DNA from 2 places in the Cupriavidus sp. F041 genome. Region 2 is predicted to be linked to the other one. Evidence: predicted binding sites of a transcription regulator. Region 2 holds the regulator's gene; the other holds the start of a gene.
What was found. Region 2 encodes sigma-54, which starts transcription at its own class of promoters, with help from an activator protein. Its sites were predicted from a motif close to TGGCANGNAANCTGCTTT; they were not measured.
Positions count from the first base shown of each region.

Region 1: the regulator sigma-54 is predicted to act here: its motif matches at 2,080-2,097, upstream of ACZY0R_RS30080 (pilin).

Region 1 covers NZ_JBVASY010000002.1:2,753,236-2,758,002, reverse strand. The annotation lists gene uvrC (excinuclease ABC subunit UvrC) at 1-520, shown strand, start outside; gene pgsA (CDP-diacylglycerol--glycerol-3-phosphate 3-phosphatidyltransferase) at 624-1,226, shown strand; tRNA gene ACZY0R_RS30095 (tRNA-Gly) at 1,394-1,469, shown strand; tRNA gene ACZY0R_RS30090 (tRNA-Gly) at 1,539-1,614, shown strand; tRNA gene ACZY0R_RS30085 (tRNA-Cys) at 1,720-1,793, shown strand; gene ACZY0R_RS30080 (pilin) at 2,148-2,618, shown strand; gene ACZY0R_RS30075 (chorismate mutase) at 2,708-2,917, shown strand; partial or broken gene ACZY0R_RS30070 (methyl-accepting chemotaxis protein) at 3,608-4,767, shown strand, end outside.
Region 2 covers NZ_JBVASY010000002.1:105,867-110,633, reverse strand. The annotation lists gene lptA (lipopolysaccharide transport periplasmic protein LptA) at 1-484, shown strand, start outside; gene lptB (LPS export ABC transporter ATP-binding protein) at 521-1,306, shown strand; gene ACZY0R_RS17520 (RNA polymerase factor sigma-54) at 1,454-2,929, shown strand; gene hpf (ribosome hibernation-promoting factor, HPF/YfiA family) at 2,979-3,329, shown strand; gene ptsN (PTS IIA-like nitrogen regulatory protein PtsN) at 3,711-4,166, shown strand; gene hprK (HPr(Ser) kinase/phosphatase) at 4,245-4,767, shown strand, end outside.

The DNA.
Region 1 (4,767 bases), 2.6 Mb from region 2:
GGCGCAGCACGCCGTCCCCGAAGGCGGGCAGGGCGATATGCCCGATGCGGCGGGCACGCCTGCCGGGTCGACGCTGATGCCCACCGTGGTCCTGATCGATGGCGGCAAGGGCCAGGTGGAGGTCGCGCGCCAGGTATTTGAAGAACTCGGCCTCGATATCGGCCTGCTGGTCGGTGTGGCCAAGGGCGAGGGCCGCAAGGTCGGACTGGAGAGGCTGATATTTGCCGACGGCCGTCCCTCGCTGGAACTGGGTCAGGGCAGCGCGGCCCTGATGCTGGTAGCGCAGATCCGCGACGAGGCGCACCGCTTTGCCATCACCGGCATGCGTGCGCGCCGCGCCAAGGTGCGCACCACCTCGCGGCTGGAGGAGATCGAAGGCGTCGGCGCCCGCCGCAGGCAAAAGCTGCTCACGCGCTTCGGCGGCCTGCGAGGCGTCATTGCGGCCAGCATCGACGAACTGGCCAGCGTCGACGGCATTTCACATGCGCTGGCCGAGGAAATCTATCGGCAGCTGCATTGATTCATTCAAATCCGAGACCTGTGTGGCAGGAAATGCTCGGTTCCCGTTGAAATAGGCGACAATCTCGGGGTTGCCCATTGCCGCTGTCTCGTTTCGAGCCCCCATGCCGCTGAATATACCGATCCTGCTGACCTGGCTCCGTGTTGCCATGATTCCCCTCGTGGTGGGCGTCTACTACCTGCCCGAGGCATGGCTGCCAATGCATGCCAAGAACATGACGGCAGCCGGTTTCTTCATCATTGCAGCGGTCACCGACTGGCTGGACGGCTTCCTGGCAAGGCGCTGGAACCAGACATCGTCCTTCGGCGCTTTCCTGGATCCGGTCGCCGACAAGCTGATGGTGGCCGCGGCATTGCTGTCCCTGCTCGCACTGGGCCGGGTCGCCGACCTGATCGCGCTGGTGATCATCGGCCGCGAGATCACCATCTCGGCGCTGCGCGAATGGATGGCGCAGATCGGGGCCTCCAAGAGCGTCGCGGTGAATTTTCTGGGCAAGCTCAAGACCACTTTCCAGATGATCGCGATACCGCTGCTGCTCTTCAACGACAGCCTGCTGGGTATCGTCGACGCCTCGGTGCTGGGCGCGTGGATGATCTACGTGGCGGCTGTGCTGACCCTGTGGTCGATGTTCTATTACATGAAGCTGGCGTGGCCGCAGATCCGCGAGCGCAGTGGCCTGAGTGGAGAAGCCACCGCACAAAAATGAAGATCTGGTGAAAAATATGCTTGACGAATGCCGAGCCGGTTTGCAATAATCCTGTTCTCGCTTCTGACGAAACAAACCGAACGAAGCGAAAAGCAGCAAGAACGCAGCGTGATGTGAGCGGTATCGGCACAAAAGTTGCGTTTTAAGTAAGAAGTCAGCAGGATCCTGCGGGAGTAGCTCAGTTGGTAGAGCGCAACCTTGCCAAGGTTGAGGTCGCGAGTTCGAGCCTCGTCTCCCGCTCCAGGTTTCCGTTGCATCTGGAAAGCCCGGTGCATACCGAGTAGTTCCAGATTGGCACGCAGAGTAGTAAATGCGGGAGTAGCTCAGTTGGTAGAGCGCAACCTTGCCAAGGTTGAGGTCGCGAGTTCGAGCCTCGTCTCCCGCTCCAATCCCAAAGGGAAGCAGCGCTTCCCTTTTTGTTTGCGATGGTGGTGCGCGTGCGCGGCCCGGCAGGGTCAAGCGAATGCGGCTACAATCCCAGCAGCCGTCACCCGGCGGGGTGGCAGAGTGGTCATGCAGCGGCCTGCAAAGCCGTGTACGCCGGTTCGATTCCGACCCCCGCCTCCAAATATAAAGCCCTGATCATTCAGGGCTTTATTCTTTTTTGCTTTCTGCTCGTCATCCTGTCGAACCCGGTTGGAAAGAGGGCTGAAGGTTTCGCTGCCATTGGTCTAGCGAGGGAATGGTCGCGCAGGGTGAGTCATAGCCCAACTTCCGACGCGCGCCGGGCGGCTTACTGCGTATGCCGGAATTCGTCACCGGAACTGACGTAATTTGTCACGGTGCGGCAGATACATGCGGTTACAACTGACGCACTTTGTCACAATGACGCGATTTTCGAGCTGATTTGGCCTGGCACGGGGGTTGCATACAAGGCTTGCGCAGCAAGTTGCTGCCTACAAATAATTAGGGGTCAATCTTATGAAAAAAGCACGGATGGGAATCAAGCGGGTACAGAAGGGCTTCACGCTGATCGAACTGATGATCGTGGTCGCGATCATTGGTATCCTCGCCGCTATCGCGATTCCGCAGTACAGCGACTACACATCCCGCACCAAGGCGGCTGGCGCAATGGCGGAATTGGCCTCCGTCAGGACCGGCGTGGCTATGTGTCTTCAAGAGACGGGCGCGCTTACCGGCTGCGACATGGGAGCGGCAAACGGCTATGTTCCGACGCCGGCTGTCTCGAAGAACCTCACGGTGATAACGTCAGTTACCAATGGCGTTATTATGATGACCTCCGGCGCTACCACCGCCGCGGGCGCACCTCTGACGATCATTGACACCCCGACTCTCCCGGTGGCCGGCGCTGCGAACATGACGTGGTTGAACACGGGCTCAATCTGCGATGTCAATCGTGGTCTGAAGCCCGGCCAAGGCGATTGCCCTTAATTCATAAAGCGTTACATTTGAGCTGAAGGCGCCTGCGGGCGCCTTCTTTATTTGGAGAACGTACGTTGTCCCTGCCGAGTACCTTGGAAATGATCGCGTCGCTCGACGCAGAGTTGGTGGACTTGCTTGGCGAGCGGATGCGGCTCGCGGCAACGCTGGCGAACGCGCGCATGCCGGAGGAGGTTGAGCAAGCGGTGCAACGGATGCGTACCCTGGCGACGATCTACCATGCGCCGCCCGATCTGGTGGAACGGGTTGCTCGCCTGATATTTGCGGTAGAGGGGTCCAGCGAGACATAAGGGGCGCACTGCGGGGCGCAATGCGCTAAGTCATTGATTGATAAAATGGTGGGTGGCCTGCAAAGCCGTGCTTTCCGGCTCGATTCCGATCGTGGCTCAGATCGTTAAGTACCAAGCGCTGCCTTAACCGGTAGCGCTTTTGCGTTTTGGTGAGTCGAGCAGCGGCACTCGCCCAAAAAGGGCGACGTCCCCCGAGTATCCTCTGCTCCAAAGGGGGCAAGCCTGTCTGGCAACACGAACTCGTCCTCCTGCTCCCTCTTGTCGCCCATCGACTGCCCGGCAAATCCCGTCTCGCTCGTTCCAATTTCACCCCGCGCTGCACGCCCCGCATGGCCGCACTGTCGGCAGGGCTCCCACGGTACCTTCAAGCGCCGCCCGTTCGCAGCTTCTTCTTTGTCGCCTATCTTTCGCCATTTTTATGACTTTTCCTAATATCGTCGCCTATTTTCGTTTTTCCGGCATTTTTGCTTCAGCAAGTGCCGCCGGATGCCGTAAAGGCGGTAGTAAGAGCCGTTCAAAAGACAGCTCCCGGATCTGAAGACTTTGCAAGCGCGCTTCGAAAGTAGATTTGTCTGGTCCTATGAGTGGTTTGGCGCGGCAGGAACCGCGCACGCTACCCATGGGCACAATTTCAACGTCTTTCTTTCCAGGAATCGGCGCCCGCTCTGTGGCGCGCGCCGACTATGTGCCATGAATATCACTCAACGCCTGCTGGCCACCCTGTTGCTGGCCTTGTTCGCCATACTTGCCCTTGGTATCGGTGGCATCTGGCAACTCCGCGCATCGCAGGACCGCTTTTCTTACCGCAACGACAACACGTTGGTCAGCGTACGCACGCTGGATGACCTCTGGGCCAATGTCAACGGCATGCGCGTGTCGCTTTACGCCTATGCCTTGTCGGACGAGGCGAGCGGGCGCGCGGAAGCCGTGGCGGCTTTGGCGAAGGCTGACCAGTCTTTCGATACGATTGCTGCCGCTTATGAACGCAACGACATCTCCGATGAGAAGGACCGGGCGCTGCTGGAAGCCGACCGGGCCGCGGTGAAGCGGTACCGCGTGGAGCGGGAGCGTTTCCTGGAGAAATCTGCGGCGGGCGATGCCAAGACGGCGCGGGGCATGCTGCTGGGTGGCTCGCTCTTCAAGGCCGCGACAGCGTTGGGCACGGCCATCAATGAACACGTTGCCTACAACGCCGCCTTGGGCGAGCAGGTGGTCGAGCGCAACCGCAAGGCGTACGACCTGGCGCTGACGGTGTTCTGCGCGATTATCGCGGCCGCCTTCGTGGTCACCGGCGCGATGGGCTTTTCGCTCTATCGCCGAATCCACGGCAGCCTTGCGGAGGTCGAGCAAACCTTGCACTACGTCAGCGAATCGCTGGACCTCGGCCGGCGCGTGCCGGTGCGGCACGAGGATGAGATCGGGCGGACGGCGATTGCCTTCAATCAATTGATGGGGCGCGTCGCCTCGGCGCTGGCGGAGGTGCGCATGTCGACCGATTCGGTAAGCACGGCGGCCCATCAGATCGCCGCCGGCAATGCGGACCTTTCCTCGTGCACGGAACAGCAGGCGGCATCGCTGGAACAGTCCGCAGCGAGCATGGAGGAGCTGGCGACGACCGTGCGGCAGAATGCCGACAATGCGCGTCAGGCCAGCGGCCTGGCAGACAATGCAGCCGACGTGGCGGTGCACGGCAGCACGGCGGTGCAGCAGATGGTGGATACCATGGGTGCGATCAGCACGAGTTCCACCCGCATCGCCGAAATTACCTCGCTGATCGAAGGCATTGCCTTCTAGACCAATATCCTGGCGCTCAATGCTGCCGTGGAAGCGGCACGCGCCGGCGAACAGGG
Region 2 (4,767 bases):
CGACGTCAAGCAGGTTTATGTGCTGACTGGCAACGTGGTGCTGACCAAGGGCACCATGGTGCTGAAATCCGACGCGGCCGAAGTGCGCACCGATCCCGAGGGCTACCAGTACGCCGTGGCTACGTCCAAGGGCGGCAAGCAGGCTTATATCCGCCAGAAACGCGACAACGTCGACGAATACATCGACGGCTGGGGCGACCGCATTGAGTATGACGGCAAGCAGGAGTTGTCCAAGCTGATCAGCCGCGCACGCATGGCGCGGCTGGCCGGCGCCAAGCTGGTCGACGAGATCCGCGGCGCAGTGATCACCTACGACAGCCGCAACGAGTTCTACACCGCCAGCGGCGGCGCGGAGAACGCGACGGCGGGCAGCCCGTCCGGTCGCGTGCGCGCCGTGTTGTCGCCGCGCCAGGAGCAACCCGCCAGCGGCGCCGCCGGCGCCCCGCTGCCGCTCAAGCCTGCGCCCGCCCCCGTCAATCCCTGACGCCGCCGCGTCGCCCGATCCACGGATTCACCCTTCATGACCGTTACCCAAACCGCACCCTCCCAGCCCGCCACCCTGAAGGACAGCAGCACGCTGGTCGTGCGCCACCTGAAAAAGCGCTACGGCTCGCGCACAGTGGTCAAGGATGTGTCCCTCGACGTAAAGAGCGGCGAGGTGGTCGGACTGCTGGGGCCCAACGGCGCGGGCAAGACCACCTCCTTCTACATGATCGTGGGACTGGTGGCGCTGGACGAGGGCGACATCGTGCTCGACGACAAGCACATCAGCGGCCTGGCCATTCACGAACGAGCACGCATGGGCCTGTCCTACCTCCCGCAGGAAGCTTCGGTGTTCCGCAAGCTGAATGTGCAGGAGAACATCCGCGCGGTGCTGGAATTGCAGATCCAGGACGGCAAGCCACTTGGCAAGGCCGAACTCGAGCGCCGGCTGGACACGCTGCTCGATGACCTCCAGATTGCCCACCTGCGCGACAATCCGGCGCTTTCACTGTCAGGCGGCGAACGCCGCCGCGTGGAAATCGCCCGCGCCCTGGCCTCGGCGCCCCGCTTCATCCTGCTCGACGAGCCCTTCGCCGGCGTCGACCCGATCGCGGTGGGCGAGATCCAGCGCATCGTCAGCTTCCTCAAGGCGCGCAATATCGGCGTGCTGATCACCGACCACAACGTGCGCGAGACGCTGGGCATCTGCGATCACGCCTACATCATCAGCGAAGGCGCTGTGCTGGCCTCGGGCCGGCCTGAAGACATCATCGCCAACGAGTCGGTGCGCAAGGTCTACCTGGGCGAGAATTTCCGCATGTAACGCGGCGCACGGCAGCAAGCGGCAGCTGCGGCGACCTTGTGCCCAAGGTGGCCCCGGTGTCGCCTTTTACCCTGCAACGATCACGGCGTCATCAGCGATAGCAATTTCCGTTCCACCGGCACGGAAGTTGGGCATAAAATAGGTCGCATGAAACCGTCGCTACAGCTCCGCCTCTCGCAGCATCTCGCGCTTACGCCGCAACTCCAGCAGTCGATCCGGCTGCTGCAACTGTCCACGCTCGAACTGCAGCAGGAAGTGGAACAGGCGCTGACCGAGAACCCTTTGCTCGAACGCGAGAACGACTGGCTCGACAGCCCGTTGCGCGTTGCGGCCGACGGCTCGGTCAACATGCAGAGCGCTCCCGCGCCGGCGCCCGCCGACGGCCAGGGCACCAGCGAGAACCGCCCCGACGGCGCGCCCGAGGCCGAAGACAGCTATTCCGACAGCAACGAGGACTACGGCAACGACTGGAGCCTCGACGACTTCGCCCGCCGCCCGCAAGGCGACGACGACGAAAAGACCCCGATGCAGTTGCGCGACGCCGAACCCACGCTGCGCGAACATCTGATGGAACAGCTCGCGCCGCTGAAAATTTCGTTGCGCGACAAGGGGCTGGCCATCTTCCTGGTCGAGTCGCTGGACGACGACGGCTACCTGAGCGCCTCGCTCGAGGAAATCTGCAGCGAACTGCCGGAGGAACTCGAATTCGAGGTCGACGAGATCCAGGCCGTCCTTACCCTGCTGCAAAGCTTCGATCCGCCTGGTGTCGGCGCACGCAATGCGGCCGAATGCCTGGCGCTGCAATTGCGCCGCCTCAAGCATCCGCAGCGCGACCTGGCGCTGACCATTGTCACCAATCACCTGGAACTGCTCGCGGTGCGCGACTACACGCGCCTGAAAAAAGCGTTGCAGGTGGATGAGCCGGAACTGAAGTCGGCGCATGAACTGATCCGCTCGCTGGCGCCTTATCCAGGCCATGCGTACAGCCGTCCCGAAGCCGACTTCGTCGTGCCCGATGTTTTTGTCCGAAAACTGAATGGCGGCTGGATTGCGCAGCTCAATCCGGATGTGATGCCGCGGCTACGTATCAACGACATGTACGCACAGATATTGCGCGGTGCAAAAGGCGATGCGGGTGCCGCGGGACTGCAGCAAAAACTGCAGGAGGCACGCTGGTTGATCAAGAATATCCAGCAAAGGTTCGACACGATATTGCGCGTTGCACAAGCAATTGTCGAACGTCAAAAGAACTTCTTCACCCACGGTGAAATTGCGATGCGCCCCTTGGTTTTGCGGGAGATTGCCGATACACTGGGTTTACACGAGTCCACCATCTCTCGGGTGACTACCAATAAATACATGGCAACGCCGATGGGGACTTTCGAGCTGAAGTATTTCTTCGGCAGTCACGTTTCCACAGAAACCGGCGGCGCGGCCTCGTCAACGGCAATTCGTGCGTTGATCAAGCAACTGATAGGAGCCGAAGACGCCAGGAATCCCTTGTCCGACAGCCGGATTGCCGAATTGCTCGGCGAGCAAGGCTTCGTAGTGGCACGGCGTACCGTTGCCAAATACCGCGAGGCGCTCAAGATTCCGGCAGTTACTCTCCGTAAGACTTTGTAGCCGAGTTGCATCGCCTGCCTGGTGCAACTCTTTCAGAAGGAGAAACGCTATGAACTTCAAGATCAGTGGACACCACTTGGACATCACGCCCCCGCTGCGTGAGTACGTGGAAACGAAACTGGAGCGTATCGTCAGGCATTTTGATCAAGTCATTGGCGTAAGTGTGCTGCTCTCTGTCGACAATACAAAAGAAAAGGACCGGCGGCAGTACGCGGAAATCAATCTACATCTCAAGGGCAAGGACATCTTTGTCGAAGCGCATCATGAAGACCTGTATGCCGCTATCGACGCGCTCGTCGACAAGCTCGACCGGCAGGTGATTCGCCATAAGGATCGCGTGCAAAGCCACGACCGCGAAGCGGTCAAGTATCAGATGGCCGCATCGCAGATGCAGCAATGACCGTGCCTGGTGGCCCACAGACCGGGCCGCCGGTGTCACTCCCTTGAAACCGGAATCAAGCCGCGCCCATAGCGCGGCTTTTTCGTTCCTGGCGCTCGCCCGGGACCACGCGGGGGATTCCGCAAGGCATATGGACCGGTGTATGCTGTGCAATACATAGTTCTTAGCCTCAACGATTTTTCCGTGCACGCGGCACCGCTTCCGCGCATCGGGTATTGCAATGCACAAGGCGGGGGCGGGCCTGCTCTATAATGGCCAGACGCCCGACACCGGCAGGGGGACACCCGGTGAAACTTCGGACCTTGGTTTTTTCTTCTTTTTTGCCCGGCGCGACGCCTCCCGGCCCCGGGCCTGCTTACTAGAAAACCCTGCGCATTCCACATGAATCGTTTGGCTAAATTGCTGCCACCCGGCAACATCAACCTCGACGTCAGCGTCACCAGCAAGAAGCGCGTGTTCGAACAGGCCGGGCTCCTCTTCGAGAACAACCATGGCGTGGCGCGCGCTACCGTGACCGACAACCTGTTCGCCCGCGAATCGCTGGGGTCCACTGGTCTTGGCGCCGGGGTTGCCATTCCGCATGGCCGCATCAAGGGACTGAAGCAGCCACTGGCTGCCTTCATGCGCCTGGCCGAGCCGATCCCCTTCGAATCTCCCGACGGCAAGCCGGTAGCGCTGCTGATCTTCCTGCTGGTACCCGAACAGGCCACCCAGCAGCATCTGGAGATTCTCTCGGAGATCGCCCAACTGCTGTCCGACCGCGAGATGCGCGAAGGACTGGCTACCCTGCCCACCCCCGATGACGTGCACCAGTTGCTGACGCAATGGCACCCCTGACCGGCCTCGGCGATCTTTACGCAGGCGAGCAGGGCAATTGTCCCCGCTGTCTGAAAGCTTGCTCCTGAAAGCACCCGCATGGAACTCACTGGCGTCACCTCGCAGTCGATCTTCGACGACAACGCAGCCGATATCAAACTCTCCTGGGTAGCCGGCCTGGAGGGCGCCGACCGGGCGTTCGATGTCGAGTTCGCACGTGAAGCCACTTCCGCGGCGGATCTCGTCGGCCACTTGAACCTGATCCACCCGAACCGGATCCAGGTCCTGGGCAAACCCGAGATCACTTATTACCAGCGTCTCGACGACGAGATGCGCAAGCGCCAGATGGGTGAGCTGATCCTGCTGGAACCGCCCTTCCTGGTGATTGCCGACGGCATGGAGCCGCCGCCCGACCTGGAACTGCGCTGCACGCGTTCCTCCACGCCCTTGTTCACCACGCCGGTGTCCTCGGCGGCGGTGATCGATCACCTGCGCCTCTACCTGTCGCGCATTTCCGCGCCGCGCGTGACCATGCACGGCGTATTCCTCGACATCCTCGGCATGGGCGTGCTGGTGATGGGTGAATCCGGCCTGGGCAAGAGTGAACTCGGCCTGGAGCTGA